DNA from 2 places in the Hungatella sp. genome. Region 2 is predicted to be linked to the other one. Evidence: riboswitches for the same ligand, from Rfam matches in the RefSeq annotation. Region 2 holds a riboswitch; the other holds the start of a gene.

Region 1 (7,939 bases), on a different contig from region 2:
CCTCTCGACCAGCAATTTCTTTTCTCTCTGGCTGTCCCGGATCTTGGTTTCTGTAATGGCATTGTTTCCTCATTCCTCCTTTTTTGATTGTCAGTACAGCATTATACCTTTTTCTTTCGCAAAAGCTACCCCAATAACCAACAAACAATTGATGACTTTCCATTAAAAATGGACAATAAAAAAACTGGCCTCCAGGTCATCCCCAGCCTCCAGTTACAATCCTAATCTATGTCAACGCTATACACACTTTACCTTTCTATCTGTGTATGCAGTTTCTATTTCCCTCACTTTTTAACGCTATGCACATGATACACATAAAAAATCCTTACTCCATTTTACGTCCAGAAGCAGGACGTTGGGCGCTTCCATCAGGATGCGAAGCAGGTATAACCGCCGTTTCTCTCCTCCCGAAAGTTTGTCGATCACCGTATACTGCACACTGGAGGGGAAGAGAAAGCGCTCCAGCATCTGAGACGCGCTGATGCTGCCGTCCTTTGTCTTCACATACTCTGCGGCACCGCGAATATAGTTGATTACCTTGACGCTTCCGTCCATAGCTTCATTTTCCTGGGAGAAATATCCCATCTTGACAGTCTGTCCGACGGTCACATTACCCGCGTCCGGCTCCAGCCACCCGGCTATAATCTTCATCAGCGTGGATTTTCCGCTTCCATTGGGACCGATGATGCCGATGCGGTCATTTTTCAGGAAAATATAGGTGAAATCCTTCATCAGAACCTTGTCGCCATAGGCCTTGCTGATGTCCTCCAGCTCCACTGTCGTGCGGCCCAGCCGGCTGGAAACGGAGTCCAGCTCCACGTTCTGATCCGCCTCCGGCCCCTTCTGGTCCCTCAGTGTTTCAAACCGTTCAATATGGGCCTTCTGCTTGGTTGACCTGGCCCGTGCGCCGCGCTGCATCCATTCCAGCTCCACCCTTAAGAGGGACTGGCGTTTGCGTTCCGTGGCCTGTTCCATATCGAGGCGCTGGGCCTTCAGTTCCAGATAGCCCTCGTAATTGGCCTGATAGCTGTATAATTTGCCCTTGTCCAGCTCCACGATCCGGTTCGTCACACTGTCCAGGAAATACCGGTCATGAGTTACCATTAAGAGCGCTCCGTTAAACCGGCGCAGATACGTCTCCAGCCAGTCCGCCATGGCGCTGTCTAAATGGTTGGTCGGCTCGTCCAATACCAGTAAATCCGCCGTGGAAAGAAGGACGCTTACCAGCGCCACCCGTTTTCTCTGGCCTCCCGAAAGGGTCTCCACACGGTCGTCAAAATCCGTGAATCCCAGCTTTGTAAGCATCGTCTTTGCCTGGCTCTCTAAGTCCCACACATGAGCGTGTCCCTCATTTTCACGGACAATGCTTTCCAGGATCGTATCGCCGTCATGAAACTTCGGATTTTGAGATAAAAACCGGATATCCAGATTACGTCCGCGCACCACGCTTCCGTCGTCCGGTTCCTCCAGCCCCGCCACAATCTTCAATAGCGTCGATTTCCCCGTTCCATTGATCCCGATAAGGCCGATCTTCTCACCCTCATTGATGCTGAAGCTGGTATCGTCAAAGAGCAGCCGCTCGGTGTATGATTTTGTCAAATGTTCTATCGTTAATAAATTCATCTTTGTAATTCGTCTCTCCGTTCCTTATTCATCGCTGTATAGAATCCACGCTTCTATTCAATCACCAGTTCCACCGGGCAATGGTCGGAGCCAAGTATCTCCGTATGGATATCCGCACTGACCAGCCTGTCCTTTAACGATTCTGATACGCAGAAATAGTCAATTCTCCAGCCTGCGTTCTTGGATCTGGCGCTAAACCGGTACGACCACCAGGAGTAAATCTCCTCTCTGTCCGGATAGAACCAGCGGAAGGTGTCGATGAATCCGGCCTCCAGAAGATCTGTAAACTTGCCGCGCTCTTCGTCTGTGAAGCCCGCGTTCTTCCGGTTAGTCTTCGGATTCTTCAAGTCAATCTCCTTATGTGCCACATTTAAATCACCGCAGAAAATAACCGGCTTCTTCTCTTCCAGCCCTTTTAAATACTGAAGAAATGCATCCTCCCACGTCATACGGTATGGCAGGCGCGCCAGCCCGTCCTTGGAATTGGGAGTGTAGCAGGTGACAACGTAATAATCGGGAAATTCCGCCGTTATTACGCGGCCCTCATGATCGTGTTCCTCTATTCCGATGCCGTACGCAACAGATAGCGGCGCCTCCTTCGTAAACATGGCAGTTCCCGAATAGCCTTTCTTTTCCGCGTAATTCCAGTATTGATGGTAGCCCGGCAGATCCAGTTCAATCTGTCCCTCTGAAAGCTTGCTCTCCTGTATGCAGAAAATATCCGCCTTCACTTCGTGAAAATAATCTAAAAAACCTTTACCTACGCAGGCGCGAAGGCCATTAACATTCCATGATATCAATTTTTTCATTTAACAGTCTCTCCTTAGACAATAGATAATGTAAGTATAGCATTTTCCAGGACAATAGAAAAGATTAATCTTGGTGGAAATTTTCACATGAGGTCTTCCGCCAGATCTGATCCATAAGAATCATTCTCAAGTTGATTCCGCTCTGTCGGAATGATATACTGCCACTGAATACATGAAAAGGAGGACTTATCTATATGAGGCATTTAAACAGGCTGGCTGCGCTCGCGCTGTCAGTATCCATGGGCATTTCCGGCTGCGCGTTTGCACCGGCATCGTCTGCTTCTTCCGAGACAGTCTCTTCTACATATGAAAAAGATATGGATAATGGAGAAACCTTCTCCGCCGAATCAGCAGATAGCGAAGAAACTTCAATTGATGATACCGGGGCAGCTTCTCTATCGCCTTCAGAGCAGTCCAGTGAAACGGAGGAAGAAAACGATTCAGAAACAGACTCTGAGAGAGCGGCCGCATTTGCTCAAAAAATAAAAAAGGCTGTTGCAACAGCTGATCTGGAAGGTTTTGCAGATCTCTGCGGCTATCCGGTCTACATATCCCTGGAATCAGGGGACGGCCGCGAGCTTGAGACACGGAATGACCTGATCGCCCTCGGCTCAGAAACGCTGTTCACCCAGAAGATGAAGGACACCATCGCCGCCGTACAGGAATCGCAGCTTGACTCCTACGGCGCTGGCGTGATGATGGGCGAAAACGGAACGGTTGTGTTCAATGATGTAAATGGAACGATGATGATTACGGGAATCAATTTGTCTGACTGATGTGAGAAGGAACAGGGCGCGGGGCACGCTGTCCCCCGGAGATTTTTCATTCATAGGACTAACTTTCCTATGGATGAAATAATGGGTGCTCAGATAACCGGCACCCATAACTGAATATCACTTTCTCCCTTTTCGTCCAACCGTTCCCCATACCTTGCAAAATCATACCGTCTGCCGTCGTCAAACCGACAGGTGGATTCAGGAAACCACTCCCCATAGATGTATTCCACTACCGGCTGAAGGCTGTCCTCATTCCTTCCGCGGAAGGAAAACACAGCATAACGGCCGGCCGGGAGTGTAAATTCCTGCATTCCCCTGGGAACCGTGTGTTCTTCGGCGACCTCTGCTCCCGCAATATACCGGAACACCTTATCCATTCCCTGGCAGGGATAATAAGAGTAGTCATTTACCCCAATCAGAAATTCCTCGTCCGCGCGGCCGGAGATACGGCCCTTTTTTGCATGAAGCCGCCTCCAGCACCTGCCGATTACAGAGAAACCGCCCTTTGTGGAACCGCAGAAGCCGACGATGGATATCGTCTTCGCCTCCGTCATGGCTACCTCGAGTATCCTGTCCCCCCGCAGTTTTTCCCGGCGGGAGGTATCGTATTTCAGCTGCAGCGGGAAGAAATCACCCTTCTTCCGGTATTGGGATGGACTGTGTTTAAAATACTTCTGAAACGCCCTTGAAAATGAGCGCTGCGTTTCGTATCCGGAAGCCAGCGCAATTTCCAGAACAGGCTCTTTCGAAAACACCAGCATCCTGGCCGCCTCAGTCAGCCTGCGCCTCATAAGATAGGTATGCATGGGAAAACCGGTAACAGATGCAAACATGCGGTGCAAATGATATCTGGAATAGTTGAAAGCCGCAGCAATACCTTCTAAATCCAGCCGCTCCTCCATCAGATGTTCTTCGATATAGTCAATGACTGCAGCTATTTCTTCTATATTATTTGGTGTGTGATTCATCTCGTCACTCCATTTGTCACTCAATTTGACCCCCGTTCTGCTCCCCATCTTACCATTCCTGTCGACCGTCTCATCGTAATTCGCAGCCCCCAATTCACTTGCCATAATCCCCGCCTCCTGTCTTTTCTCTATCATACCAGAAAACAAGAACATTTTTGTCACATTTCTTGCTGCCTGCATGCTTTCCGACAGTCCAGTTTTTTCCATTTCCCTTCCTTTTATCTCCCGTTCACGCCTTCTGGCTGTCGGGCTTGCAGCCGGAGGCAGAAAATAAGCCGGAAAATTCTATCAGAAGAAATTTACCCGGCTCTATAAAACTGCTTGTTTTATTTATTTTCTTTTTTTGTCATCCATTTCTTCCGCTCTACGAAACGTCCCATGACAAAGGCCATGATGCCGACGCCGATCCCGGTCTGAATGCAGAACAGCAGGCTTTCCACCTCGCCCGGGAGTTCGCCCTGAATCAGGGTTTCCATTACCGGAGTGAACCACGGCTCATACTCTTCTCCACGGATTTCAGCCACCATCTGGCTTCCCGCATCATCAGATCCGCCGAATTCTGCGCCTTTTAACGCGAACAGCGGAATAATTGCGATCAGGCAGGCAATGACCAGTAAAACGATTACAATGATTTTTTTATTCTTATCCATCTTATTTTGCCTCCTTTGCAAATCCGATACTGGAAAGCTCCGGCCCGGCGTAGGATTCCAGCGCTATGATGATAACAGTAGTGAGAAGTCCTTCAATGATGGCCAGCGGCAGCTGTGTCGGCGCAAACACGCCTAAAAACTTCGCCGCAGACAGAGCCACACCGCCCTGCTCTGCAGGATAGGCAAGCGCCAGCTGAAGGCTGGTTACGCAGTATGTAAACAGATCGCCAAGGGTAGCCGCAAGAAATACGGATACGTAGCGGTTTACCTTTAACTTTCCGCATAATTTATAGATCCCAAAAGCCACGAACGGACCAGCAATCGCCATAGAGAAGGTATTGGCACCCAGCGTGGTGAGTCCCCCATGTGCCAGTAAAACCGCCTGGAAAATCAATACGATAATTCCAAGGATGCTCACTGCCGACGGCCCAAACAGGATCGCCCCGAGACCGGTTCCGGTCATGTGGGAGCAGCTGCCCGTAACAGACGGAATCTTCAGGGACGAAATCACAAAAATAAACGCCCCGGCCATGGCAAGCACAGTGATGTTCTTTCTGTTTTCACCCAGTGTACGGCGGATGGAAAAGAATCCGGCGGCCAGGAACGGCACACAGACAGCTCCCCATACCAGGCAGTAGCCCAAAGGCAGATACCCCTCCATAATGTGCATCGCATACGAAACCGGCATAACGCCGAACGTAAATGCAAATGCCACTGCAAGTGTCATGATTCTTTTTTCTTTCTTCGTCATCTCTATTCTCCCTTCAAAAAAAATAAGCACCTCATCCGATGATTCCCACTCATCAGACCGGTACTTTGACGACAGCCTCTTCTTCGCTCTTATCCCCTGTCTTCACAGAGATCCCCGGTTTTCCGGACGCAAAAAAAGGCTTCGGCCTCCGGTCATCGCTCGTAACCGGACGCATCGTATCGCAACAGGCAGGTCTTCTGACTCAAGGTTCATCACAGCAGCTCATCTTCCCGGTTACCCAGTGATTTATCGAGCCCTGCTCCTCTTTTACAGCGGCGGGACCGTAAGGGATTTTCACCCTTTTCCCTATTATCCTGCGGAGAATTTCACAGGCACCTCTTGCGTAATTCTATTGTATTGTACACGAAAACAGCTCCGGCTGTCAAATACATTTGACTCCGTCTGCTCTCATTTTCAAACTGCCTGCTTCCTGCTGCCGGCACAACAGCCGTTCCAGTTCCTCTGCATCTTTTGCATATGAACCGTCAGGCACAAGCCCATGGGCCGCCAGCCGGCTGCACACATCCATCAGGACCGGCTTTCTTAAGTTCGCCTGCGATACCACGCTTTCATCCTGAAAAATGCGGCGCGGCGAGTCGTCCGCAATCAGACGGCCTCCGGCAAATACCAACGCCCGGTCCGCCCATCTCCAGGCGAAATCCACATCATGGGTTGAAATCAAAAGAGTTTTCCCCATATTCCACAGCTTATCCAGAACCGCCTCGAATACTGCCGTATTCAGAGGGTCCAGTGAAGCCGTCGGCTCATCAAACAGGAAGAGTTCCGACTCCATCGCAACAATATCCGCGATACAGACCCGTTTCTTCTCACCGCCGCTAAGATAGTGAGGCGGCCTGTCTTTCATCTCTACTAAATTCATACAAGCAAGGGCCTCATCCACGCGCCGTTTCACCTCCACGGCCGGAAGCTTTAAATTCATGGGCCCAAATGAAACCTCCGCGGCCACCGTTGATGCGATAATCTGATTATCCGCCTCCTGAAACACAATTCCAACGTGCTTTCGCAGCTCGTTCCGGTTCTTTTTTGTAATTTCGGTACCCCGGTATAAAATTTTCCCGGAATCCGGTGACAGCACTCCGTTCAAATTCAGAAAACACGTGGATTTTCCTGCTCCGTTGGAACCCAGTACCGCGATCCGCTCACCCTTTCTGACCGATAAGTTCACATCCTGCAGGGCCGTTTTCCTGCTGTCATAGGAATAGCAGAGATGCTCTGTCTCCAAAATCACATCTCCTCTGTTCTCATCCACATACTCACCACCTTTTCTCTCATTTTCTCTGTATCACTCCGATGTCGGACTACAGTAAGATCCACACCGCCGCAATCAGCAGTAAGTATCCTGCTGCCGCTGCCGCCTGGCTTCCCCTGATCCGCTTCTCTTCCTCCAGGAAACAGAGATCCCCGTCGTAGCACCGGGACAATAGAGAGTCATAATACGTGTCCGCCTTTTTCAACGATGCCACCAGCAGATTGCCGGCGGTACTTCCGAAGGTACGGCAGGATGTCCTAAAATCGCAGGTTCCCAGCCGGGAAACAGCGGCCTGCTTCATCTGACTGTGGGTGTCGCTCAATACGAAAATAAAGCGGTAAATCAGATACATCAGTTCCACAATCATTTTCGGTACGTGTATGCGCTTTAAGACTCCGATCATCTCACTGGCCGGCGTGGCAAGCGTCATCATGTACATGGCACTGACCGCCCCCAGCGCTCTGGTAAACAGCAGCACAGCCTGCAAAAGCCCGGCCTTCGTCACATAGAGCGAAAACCATGGAACGCTTATATACCAGTCGCCGCAGGGCCTGCGTGAAATACCTATGGCAATCGCCACAGTCCCCATAAAAAGAAAGGCGAGAGGAATCGTAAGCAGCTTTAAATACCGTGCAGGCGATAAGCCTCCCGCAATAACCGTAATGCAGGCCATGGTAAAGATTACAAATACCGACACCGACAGCTTGTCCGCCGCGATGCACAGACAGAGCGCCGCCATCCCCACCGCCATCTTAAGCCCCGCATTCCAGCTTCTGAGCCGCGACTCATAGGCATAGAAATCAATCGAATGCGCCGCATCGTGTTTATGACCTCTGTAAATTGGTTTCACCTCCCTTGATCTATTTACCGGCATTGGCCGATATGACCCATTATATAACGGGAGGAGGCGTATGGCAATTGAATCGCTCCTATTTTTTCAGCAGTAAGACACATTAAAAAAGGAGCCTTTTTATTTCGGCTCCTTTTTTTGCAGTCATCCTATTCCCCCAAGATATTATAAAAACGGCATTTTGTTTCTATAAAATCTATAGATTGAAGAAGCATTTCATTTTCCTTCTCCAGATTCATACC
Region 2 (7,939 bases):
CGTCGGTGAAGACCGGAACTATTTTCCGGCGCCGCTCTGGATCCGGGTACTTCTCTATCTCGATGACGGAAAGAAGATGGCCCGGACCGATGGCCTTGCAGATTTTGGTTATCCGGATGTCTGTGTTTTTAATACCCATCAGGAGCCGGAGGCGCTGTACCAGCAGCTGTATCTCATGGCGATCGAGGAGATCACCGGCAGAGGTGTCTACCGCAGTGGGGACCTGATCCGGATTGACGAAGAAACGGAGGCCGTCTGTAAACTGGCGGACGGTGTTTTACATATTATTGGCACGTGAGACCAGGGCGTGCCGATGGCAGAAATGAATCTTCAAATACGCCCAGGTACTGCATTGCACAAATACCGGTGAATTCAGCACGAATGCCTCACAGCCGCAGAGAACTTGTATCTTTGCAGCTGTGAGGTATTTTTATTACAGGGAGCGTCTCCCGGTGATCCGGCAGAGTTTTTTACATTAAACTTAAGTTTTCTACATTCTGTGGCATTATGAACCGCCGTAATGTTATAATTGATACTCAATCGGTTTACTGTGTATCATTGGCGAACAGCCATGGACATCTTTGCGGATTTTCAGAACCGGGCGCCGGACGGGGGATTTTTCCGGAAGGAATCGTGAATTTCTAACCGTACTTTAACCCTGGCTTCTGTATAATAAGCCTGTGATCACATAACACAGAAAATAAAAGAGCGAATAACAGGAGGCATTTATGATGTTAAAACACAGAGCAACAGCCATTTTGGCAGCAGCAGCCGTAGCAGCCACGACGTTAGCCTTTACCGCTTCTGCGGCGGTAAAGGATGTACAGGCGGATACCAGCAAATCCGCCGTATGCACTTCCACCGTTATGGACCATGCGGACGGGAATAGACAATATAAGTCTGAGATCAGAACCGATGAAAATGGGGAAACGTATATTATCGCGGAAGACGGATCGAAGATTTATATCAGCTGGACGGAAAAAGGAATCAGCAATGACGGCAGTGTCGTATACAGCGTCGTCGCGGCTGAGTAGAATGATTTTAACGGGATACCAAAAAGGATGAGAGGATTTGATTTACCATGAGACTTTTGATTGTGGAAGATGAGGAAGATATGCGGGAGGCGTTGTGCTACGGCCTGCGCAGACGCGGGTATGCGGTGGACGCCGCAGGTGACGGCGCCGACGCGGTCGAACAGTGCGGGATCAATGAGTATGATCTGGTGGTGCTCGACTTAAATCTCCCCGGTCTGGATGGCATGGAAGTGCTGAAGCACATTCGGTCCATGGAGAACCCGGCGAAGGTGCTGATTCTCTCTGCCCGCTCGGAGCTTGCAGACAAGATCAGCGGGCTGGACAGCGGAGCCAGCGACTATCTCACCAAGCCGTTTCATTTTGAGGAATTAGAGGCACGCATTCGTATGCTGCTGAGAAGATCATTTATCCAGACAGAGGCCGCCCTGACGAGGGGAGGTCTCTGTCTGGATTCCAATTTAAAGACAGCTGCTTTTCATGGAAAGCAGCTGGAATTCTCCATGCGTGAATTCGCAATTCTGGAATATCTGATGATTCATATGGGCAGGCTGGTCAGTGCAGAGGAACTGCTGGAGCATGTGTGGGACAGGGAGGCCGATCCCTTTTCCAATCAGGTGAAGGTCTATATCAGCGTCATACGGCGCAAGCTGCAGGCGGTTACGGATGAGGAAATCATCCGCAGCATCCGCGGCGCCGGATATCTGATCGATAAGGAGGAACCTCTATGATGAAGAAATTGTCACTCCGTATGCGGCTGACCCTTCTCTCGGCCCTGGTGATGGCCAGTGTGGCAGTCATACTGACCAGCATGTTCTTATTTGGGGCAGACCGCATTTTCGTACGAGATTTAGAGCAGAAGATGACGTTTCAGCCCCAGGATATTATCATCACCAGTGTTAAGAAAGAGGGAGTCTCTAACGAAAATATGGACTTGCAGGAGGTTACCGTTTCCTTGAAAAAGGCGGGTACGCAGTTTAACCTATGGGGGATGGCGGCCCTTTTTCTGGTCCTTATTCTGGGAACAGGGGCGACGTGGCTGATGGCGGGCCATGTGCTGAAGCCGCTGAAGGAGCTGTCGTCCGCGATTGAGGAGATCAGCGGCAATGATTTGTCGAACCGCGTGGAGATACAGGGCAGACAGGATGAGATCGGCCGGCTGGCCCGGTCTTTTAATCATATGATGGATAAAGTCAGCGCTTCATTTGAACGGCAGAAACGTTTTTCCGCCAGTGCCGCCCATGAGCTGAAGACTCCGCTTGCCACGATTCTCGTGAATCTGGAGGTTCTGGAGCTGGACGGGAAGACCTCGCCGGACCGCATGGAAAAGGTGCTGACCATCGTAAAAGCGAATACGGAGCGGATGATCCGTCTGGTGGAGGACCTGATGCGTCTGACGTCGGATAAGGACCACGAGATGGAGGAGGAAGTGGAGCTGAGCGAAGTGTTTGCCATAACGCTTGATGAGCTTTCACCGCTGATCCGAAAAAAGGACTTGACCGTCTCCATCGAGAATACGCCGGATATCAGCCTGACCGGCAGCCGCGTCATGCTTTACCGCGTTATGAGCAATCTGCTGGAGAACGCGGCAAAATACAACCGGGAGCATGGGTCCATCTCGATTGTCACGGGAAGAGATGATAATGGTGTGACTGTGAAGATCGAAGACACGGGAATTGGAATCCCGGAAGAAGCGCTTCCCCATATTTTTGAACCGTTTTACCGGGTGGATCAGTCCCGGTCCCGCGCCGTGGGCGGAGCCGGTCTGGGACTTCCCCTCGTAAAGGACATCGTGGAGAAGCACGGGGGAGAGGTCACGGTGAAGAGCGCGGCTGGTGAGGGAACGACATTTATACTGCGGTTCCCTGCCTCATACCGCGGTGTGGAAAGGCGCGGACGTGTATCTCCTCGACATGGAAAAATAGTCTGCGGCAATGATTAAACAGGTGGAACAGAACCGAACTTTGTGCTATGATAGGGAAGTATAATTGAATCATATGATATTAAGTGCATGTTCAAGAGGGAATCAGGTGAGAATCCTGAGCGATCCGGTCACTGTATTCAGGGAGCGATATCTTCAAATCCATTGCATCAAAGATGTGAGAAGGGAAGATGGAGCATTGATCTGTAAGTCAGGAAACCTGCTTAATAGGAAAAGATGAAGCCTCCGTGTAAGGCAATGCATCTGGGATAAAGAAGCTCTTTTTTTGCCGTAAGGCGCAGAAGGGGCTTAATAGTTTATGCCTGATGACGGGAACGCGGAATAAAAACGCGTTTCTTTTTTTGTTTCTGGCGGCTTCTGATTTGGCCTGCGCTTATGAATTACGGTATGATATGCAGTTATACAAGGATGATACCTGCGAAAAGCAGATGAATGGAGGAACTATGAAAGAGAGACAAAAGAGACGAAGTGCGTATTCCATGTTCGCGCTCCTGGCGGTGATTCTGACCCTGATGCTTAGCGGCTGTTCCGGTCAGAAGGCCGGCACACAGAGCACAGAGACCGCTCAGACAAGTGCTGAGGCAAAGACCGGGGCGGGCACAGAAACAGGTTCAGAGGAAAAGACCACAGAAGCGGCCGTGAATCCGGACGATGAGATTGTCCTGGCGGGCTACCGGAATGTGGCGCCTGGCGTGGATGACGCCTACTACTGCAGCGTAATTCTCTATGTATGGGAACCGCTGATCACGATGGATGCAGCCGGACAGCCGGTAGGAAAGCTGGCGAAGAGCTGGGAGATGTCTGACGATGCGAAGACCTGGACCTTCCATTTACAGGAAGGCGTCAAATTCCATGACGGCGAAGCGTTCAATGCGGACGCAGTGCTTTATAACTTTGACCGGATGAGATCAGAGGTGAAGCCTTCCGGCTTCTACAGCCTGAACATCGACAGCTTTTATCCGAATCTTGACCAGGTAACGAAGGTGGATGATTATACGGTGCAGCTGACCTTTACAGAGGCCTCACCGACCCTTCTTTTTACCATGACAAATTTCGGAAGCGCCATGTACAGCCCCAAATGCTTTGATGAAAATTATAATTACACCGGCATTGCACAGGGGACGGGACCATTTAAGATTACTGAGAATGTTAAGGATCAGTACGTACTCCTGGAGCGCAACGAGGATTACTGGGGAGAGAAGGCTGCGGCGAAGACAATCCGCGTGATGACGATCCCGGATGTCAATACCAGATTCTCCGCTATGAAGTCCGGAGAAATCATGGGCGTTATTGATTTAAAGGCGATCACGCCGGCTCTCGCTGTGGAGCTTGTAAAGGATGACCAGTTTGCGATCACGACGACCAATTCTACCATGATCGATTTCCTGTGCCTCAATGGAACAAAGGCGCCGTTTGATGATGTCAGAATGAGAAAGGCGTTCAGCCTTCTGGTAGACAGAAACGCCATTGCGGATCATATCTATCTTGGATACGCATCCCCTACTTCCAATATCTTAAACTACAGCACGCCGTTCTATAAGGACTTCCCGGTGGAATACGACCCAGAGCAGGCAAAAGCGCTTGCAAAAGAGGTTCTGGGAGATCAGAGAGTCAGCGTAAAGTATCTGGTTCAGCAGGACAACACGGAGCAGAAGGCGGAGGCGGAGCTGATCGCGGCGATTCTTCCGGAGATCGGAGTGGACGTGACCATCGAATCCTATGACTGGGCGGCCATGAAGGATATGATGAAGAGCGGGGATTACGATATTGCACGCGGCCAGCAGGGGCTTTCCAATATGGAAGCCATCACCATCTTTAAGCGTTTCATGTATTCCACAGGCGATCAGAACGTGAACTACAGCCTTGGAGTAAAGAGCGCGGAAATTGATGGCCTGATCGATCAGGCGGATGCGGAGATCGATCTGGTAAAGCGTCAGGAAGCTTACGATAAGCTGCAGGAAATCTCCGTTGAGACGCAGCCTGTGCTTCCTCTCTACAACGAAAAGACTCTGATGGTCTACAATAAGAAACTGGCCGGATATGAGGCGCAGATCTACGGACTGGATCTGACAAAGGTAGGCTGGGCACAGTAAACAGGGAGAGTATGAGATGCTTCGATATATAGTTCGGCGGATTCTGTCCGTGATTCCTGTGTTAATCGGAATTTCCGTCATGGCCTTCATGCTGGGCTTATTGACACCGGGAGACCCTGCGGCCATGGCCCTTGGAAGGGATGGCGTCTCTCAGGTGACGCCGGAGCTTTTAGAGGCCAAGAGGGAAGAGCTGGGATTAAATGATCCCGGTGCGGTCCAGTATCTGCGCTGGGCGGGAAAGGTACTGCAGGGAGATTTAGGCAGATCATACAGCGATCAATCGCAGGTGAGCGGAGAACTTCTCCGCCGCCTGCCCATGACGCTTAAACTGGCATGTTCCGGGATGGCACTGGTGTGCGTCTTCGGGATATCCTTCGGAATATTCTCTGCGGCGTTTGTGAACCGCGCGCCCGATCAGGGAATGAAATTTCTTACAAATCTTATGATGGCAGTACCGTCATTCTGGCTGGCAATCGTCATGATTATCCTGTTTGGTGAAAAATGGAAGCTGCTCCCCACCAATGGCGTGGGAGGCATCCGTCATATGATTCTGCCGTCGGTCACGCTGGCCTGCGCCAATATCGCCATGACCCAGCGGCTGATGCGGTCTTCCATGCTGACGGAGTTCGGCAGGCAGTATATGCTGGCGGCTGACGCAAAGGGGATTAAAAAGAGCAGGCTGATGCTCTGTCACGCGTTTCCCAACGCGGTGCTTCCGGTGATTACGCTGTTCGGTAATTACCTGGGGGGAATGCTGGGAGGTTCCGTGATTATTGAGAATATGTTTTCCCTTCCGGGAATCGGCTCCTACGTGCTGGAGGCCATTCACTCAAGGGATTATCCGGTGATTCAGGGATATGTGCTGTTTACCGGCGTGATCTATGTCACCGTTTCTCTCGCAGCAGATTTACTATGCGCATGGCTCAATCCGAAGATACGGCTGGGAGACGGCGGAAAGCGCGGGGAGGGAGGCAGAAATGAGTAAGAGACAGATGATTCCGGGAATCATCGGAATTGTAATACTGACCGTGATTCTGGCAGGCAGTGTTCTGGCGCCTGTGCTGGCTCCTTATGAAGTCAATGCCGTCGATATGTCCCAGACACTTAGGACGCCGTCCGCGGCCCATTTATTCGGCACAGATCTGCTGGGGAGAGATATTTTCAGCAGAATCCTGTACGGCGGAAGGAGCTCGATTCTTCTTTCCCTGACAGCGACTGTGCTGTCCATGCTGGCGGGCATGGCGGTGGGAACGCTGGCAGGCTATTACGGAGGCATCTGTGATGATGTGATCCTTGTCTGCATGAATATCTTTCAGGGACTGCCGGGAACCAGCTTAATGATCGCCATCGCCGGGATCATGGGACCGAGCTTTCAGAGTTTGATGATCGCGCTTGTGCTGACCAGCTGGACCGGATTTGCCAGGATTATCCGCACGGAGGTGCTGCGGCTGAAGGAGGAGAATTTCGTGAAGGGGCTTAAGATTCTGGGCGTCTCCGATCAGGCGATTATCTGGAAACACATCGTGCCCAATATGAAGGGCAATACGGTTGTGCTGTTTGCCACCAGGATTGGCCGCTGTATTCTGTCCATTTCGGGACTCAGCTTTCTGGGGCTTGGCATACAGCCGCCTAACCCGGACTGGAGTGTTATGTTAAACGATGCCAGAATGAATTTCCGTTCCTATCCCCATCTGATTATTGCGCCGGGCGTGTGTCTGGTGCTCCTGCTTCTCGGGATCAATCTGGTGGGCGACATGCTGCGGGATCTGATGGATCACAAGAGAGGGGAGGCAGGAGGCTATTGATGGATGATAATCTGACCGTCCAGGATGCGGTGGTGCATTTTCAAGTGAAGGACGGACTCGTAAAGGCGGTTGACCACGTAAATGCCAGGTTTGCGGCGGGAGAGATCACCGGTCTGATCGGAGAGAGCGGATGCGGGAAATCTGTGCTGGGCATGGCGATTCTGGGCCTGCTTCCCGCCTACGCCAGGACGGAAGGCGCGATCTGGCTGAATGGACAGAATCTCTTATCGCTGGACTCCAGACAGATGAGGAAGCTGCGGGGGCGAAAACTGGGGCTGATTCCTCAGAATCCGGCAGACTCCTTTAATCCGGTGCGGAAAATCGGCGGGCAGATCAGGGAGGCGCTGGCCGTGGGAAACCAGAAGGGCCAGAAAAACGAAATGGCAGCCAGACTCCTGGTGGAATTTGGATTTGAGCCCCAGCAGGCCGGACGGGTGCTGTCGTCCTATCCCTTTGAGCTGAGCGGCGGCATGAACCAGAGGGCGGCGGCTGCCATGGGAACGGCCTCCTGCCCGGAATGGATGATTGCGGACGAGCCTTCCAAGGGGCTTGATGAGGCGCTGCGGCATCAGCTCTATGAGACCCTCTATACGGTGAAAAAAAGGGGGATCAAGGGCATGCTTATCATAACCCATGATCTTCAGCTTGCCACGGGTCTCTGTGACAGTCTGGCAGTGATGTACAGCGGCGAGATGATCGAATTTGGAAAAAATGTTCTGGCCGATCCGAAGCATCCCTATACCCGGGGACTTTTACAGTCGCTGCCGGTAAACGGTATGCATCCCATGAAGGGCTGCGCTCCCGCGCCCGGCGAACAGATCGGCGGATGTAAGTTTGCGTCAAGATGCCCTGACGCGGAGAAACGGTGTTTCTGTGAAAGGCCGGAGGGCTATGAGACAGAGGGCCGGATTGTGAGGTGTTTTCAGTATGCTTGAGATGCGGGAGATCACGAAAGCCTACCAGAGAAGGCAGACGGTGGAGGTGCTGGACGGCGTCAGTCTCCAGCTGGAAAAGGGAAAGACGCTGGGACTGATGGGAGCCAGTGGAAGCGGGAAGAGCACGCTGGCC

Evidence for each region. A riboswitch is a leader RNA that binds a small molecule or an ion and turns the genes downstream of it on or off. The one in region 2 is predicted to bind cobalamin.
Region 1: linked by a shared signal. The riboswitch ahead of ACLTD4_RS00610 (energy-coupling factor ABC transporter permease) and the one ahead of ACLTD4_RS02540 (ABC transporter substrate-binding protein) in region 2 are both predicted to bind cobalamin.

Annotation. Positions count from the first base shown of each region.
Region 1 is NZ_JBKVCZ010000001.1:128,691-136,629, reverse strand. Features, by position in the region: gene ACLTD4_RS00640 (hypothetical protein) at 1-62, opposite strand, end outside; partial or broken gene ACLTD4_RS00635 (ABC-F family ATP-binding cassette domain-containing protein) at 340-1,623, opposite strand; gene ACLTD4_RS00630 (exodeoxyribonuclease III) at 1,677-2,432, opposite strand; gene ACLTD4_RS00625 (hypothetical protein) at 2,627-3,208, shown strand; gene ACLTD4_RS00620 (AraC family transcriptional regulator) at 3,298-4,281, opposite strand; gene ACLTD4_RS00615 (energy-coupling factor ABC transporter substrate-binding protein) at 4,503-4,826, opposite strand; gene ACLTD4_RS00610 (energy-coupling factor ABC transporter permease) at 4,828-5,577, opposite strand; cobalamin riboswitch at 5,747-5,932, opposite strand; gene ACLTD4_RS00605 (energy-coupling factor ABC transporter ATP-binding protein) at 5,960-6,847, opposite strand; gene cbiQ (cobalt ECF transporter T component CbiQ) at 6,897-7,697, opposite strand; gene ACLTD4_RS00595 (sugar phosphate isomerase/epimerase family protein) at 7,847-7,939, opposite strand, start outside.
Region 2 is NZ_JBKVCZ010000004.1:71,350-79,288, forward strand. Features, by position in the region: gene ACLTD4_RS02520 (hypothetical protein) at 1-298, shown strand, start outside; gene ACLTD4_RS02525 (choline transporter) at 729-1,034, shown strand; gene ACLTD4_RS02530 (response regulator transcription factor) at 1,082-1,762, shown strand; gene ACLTD4_RS02535 (sensor histidine kinase) at 1,759-2,973, shown strand; cobalamin riboswitch at 3,020-3,195, shown strand; gene ACLTD4_RS02540 (ABC transporter substrate-binding protein) at 3,417-5,066, shown strand; gene ACLTD4_RS02545 (ABC transporter permease) at 5,083-6,051, shown strand; gene ACLTD4_RS02550 (ABC transporter permease) at 6,044-6,871, shown strand; gene ACLTD4_RS02555 (ABC transporter ATP-binding protein) at 6,871-7,806, shown strand; gene ACLTD4_RS02560 (ABC transporter ATP-binding protein) at 7,799-7,939, shown strand, end outside.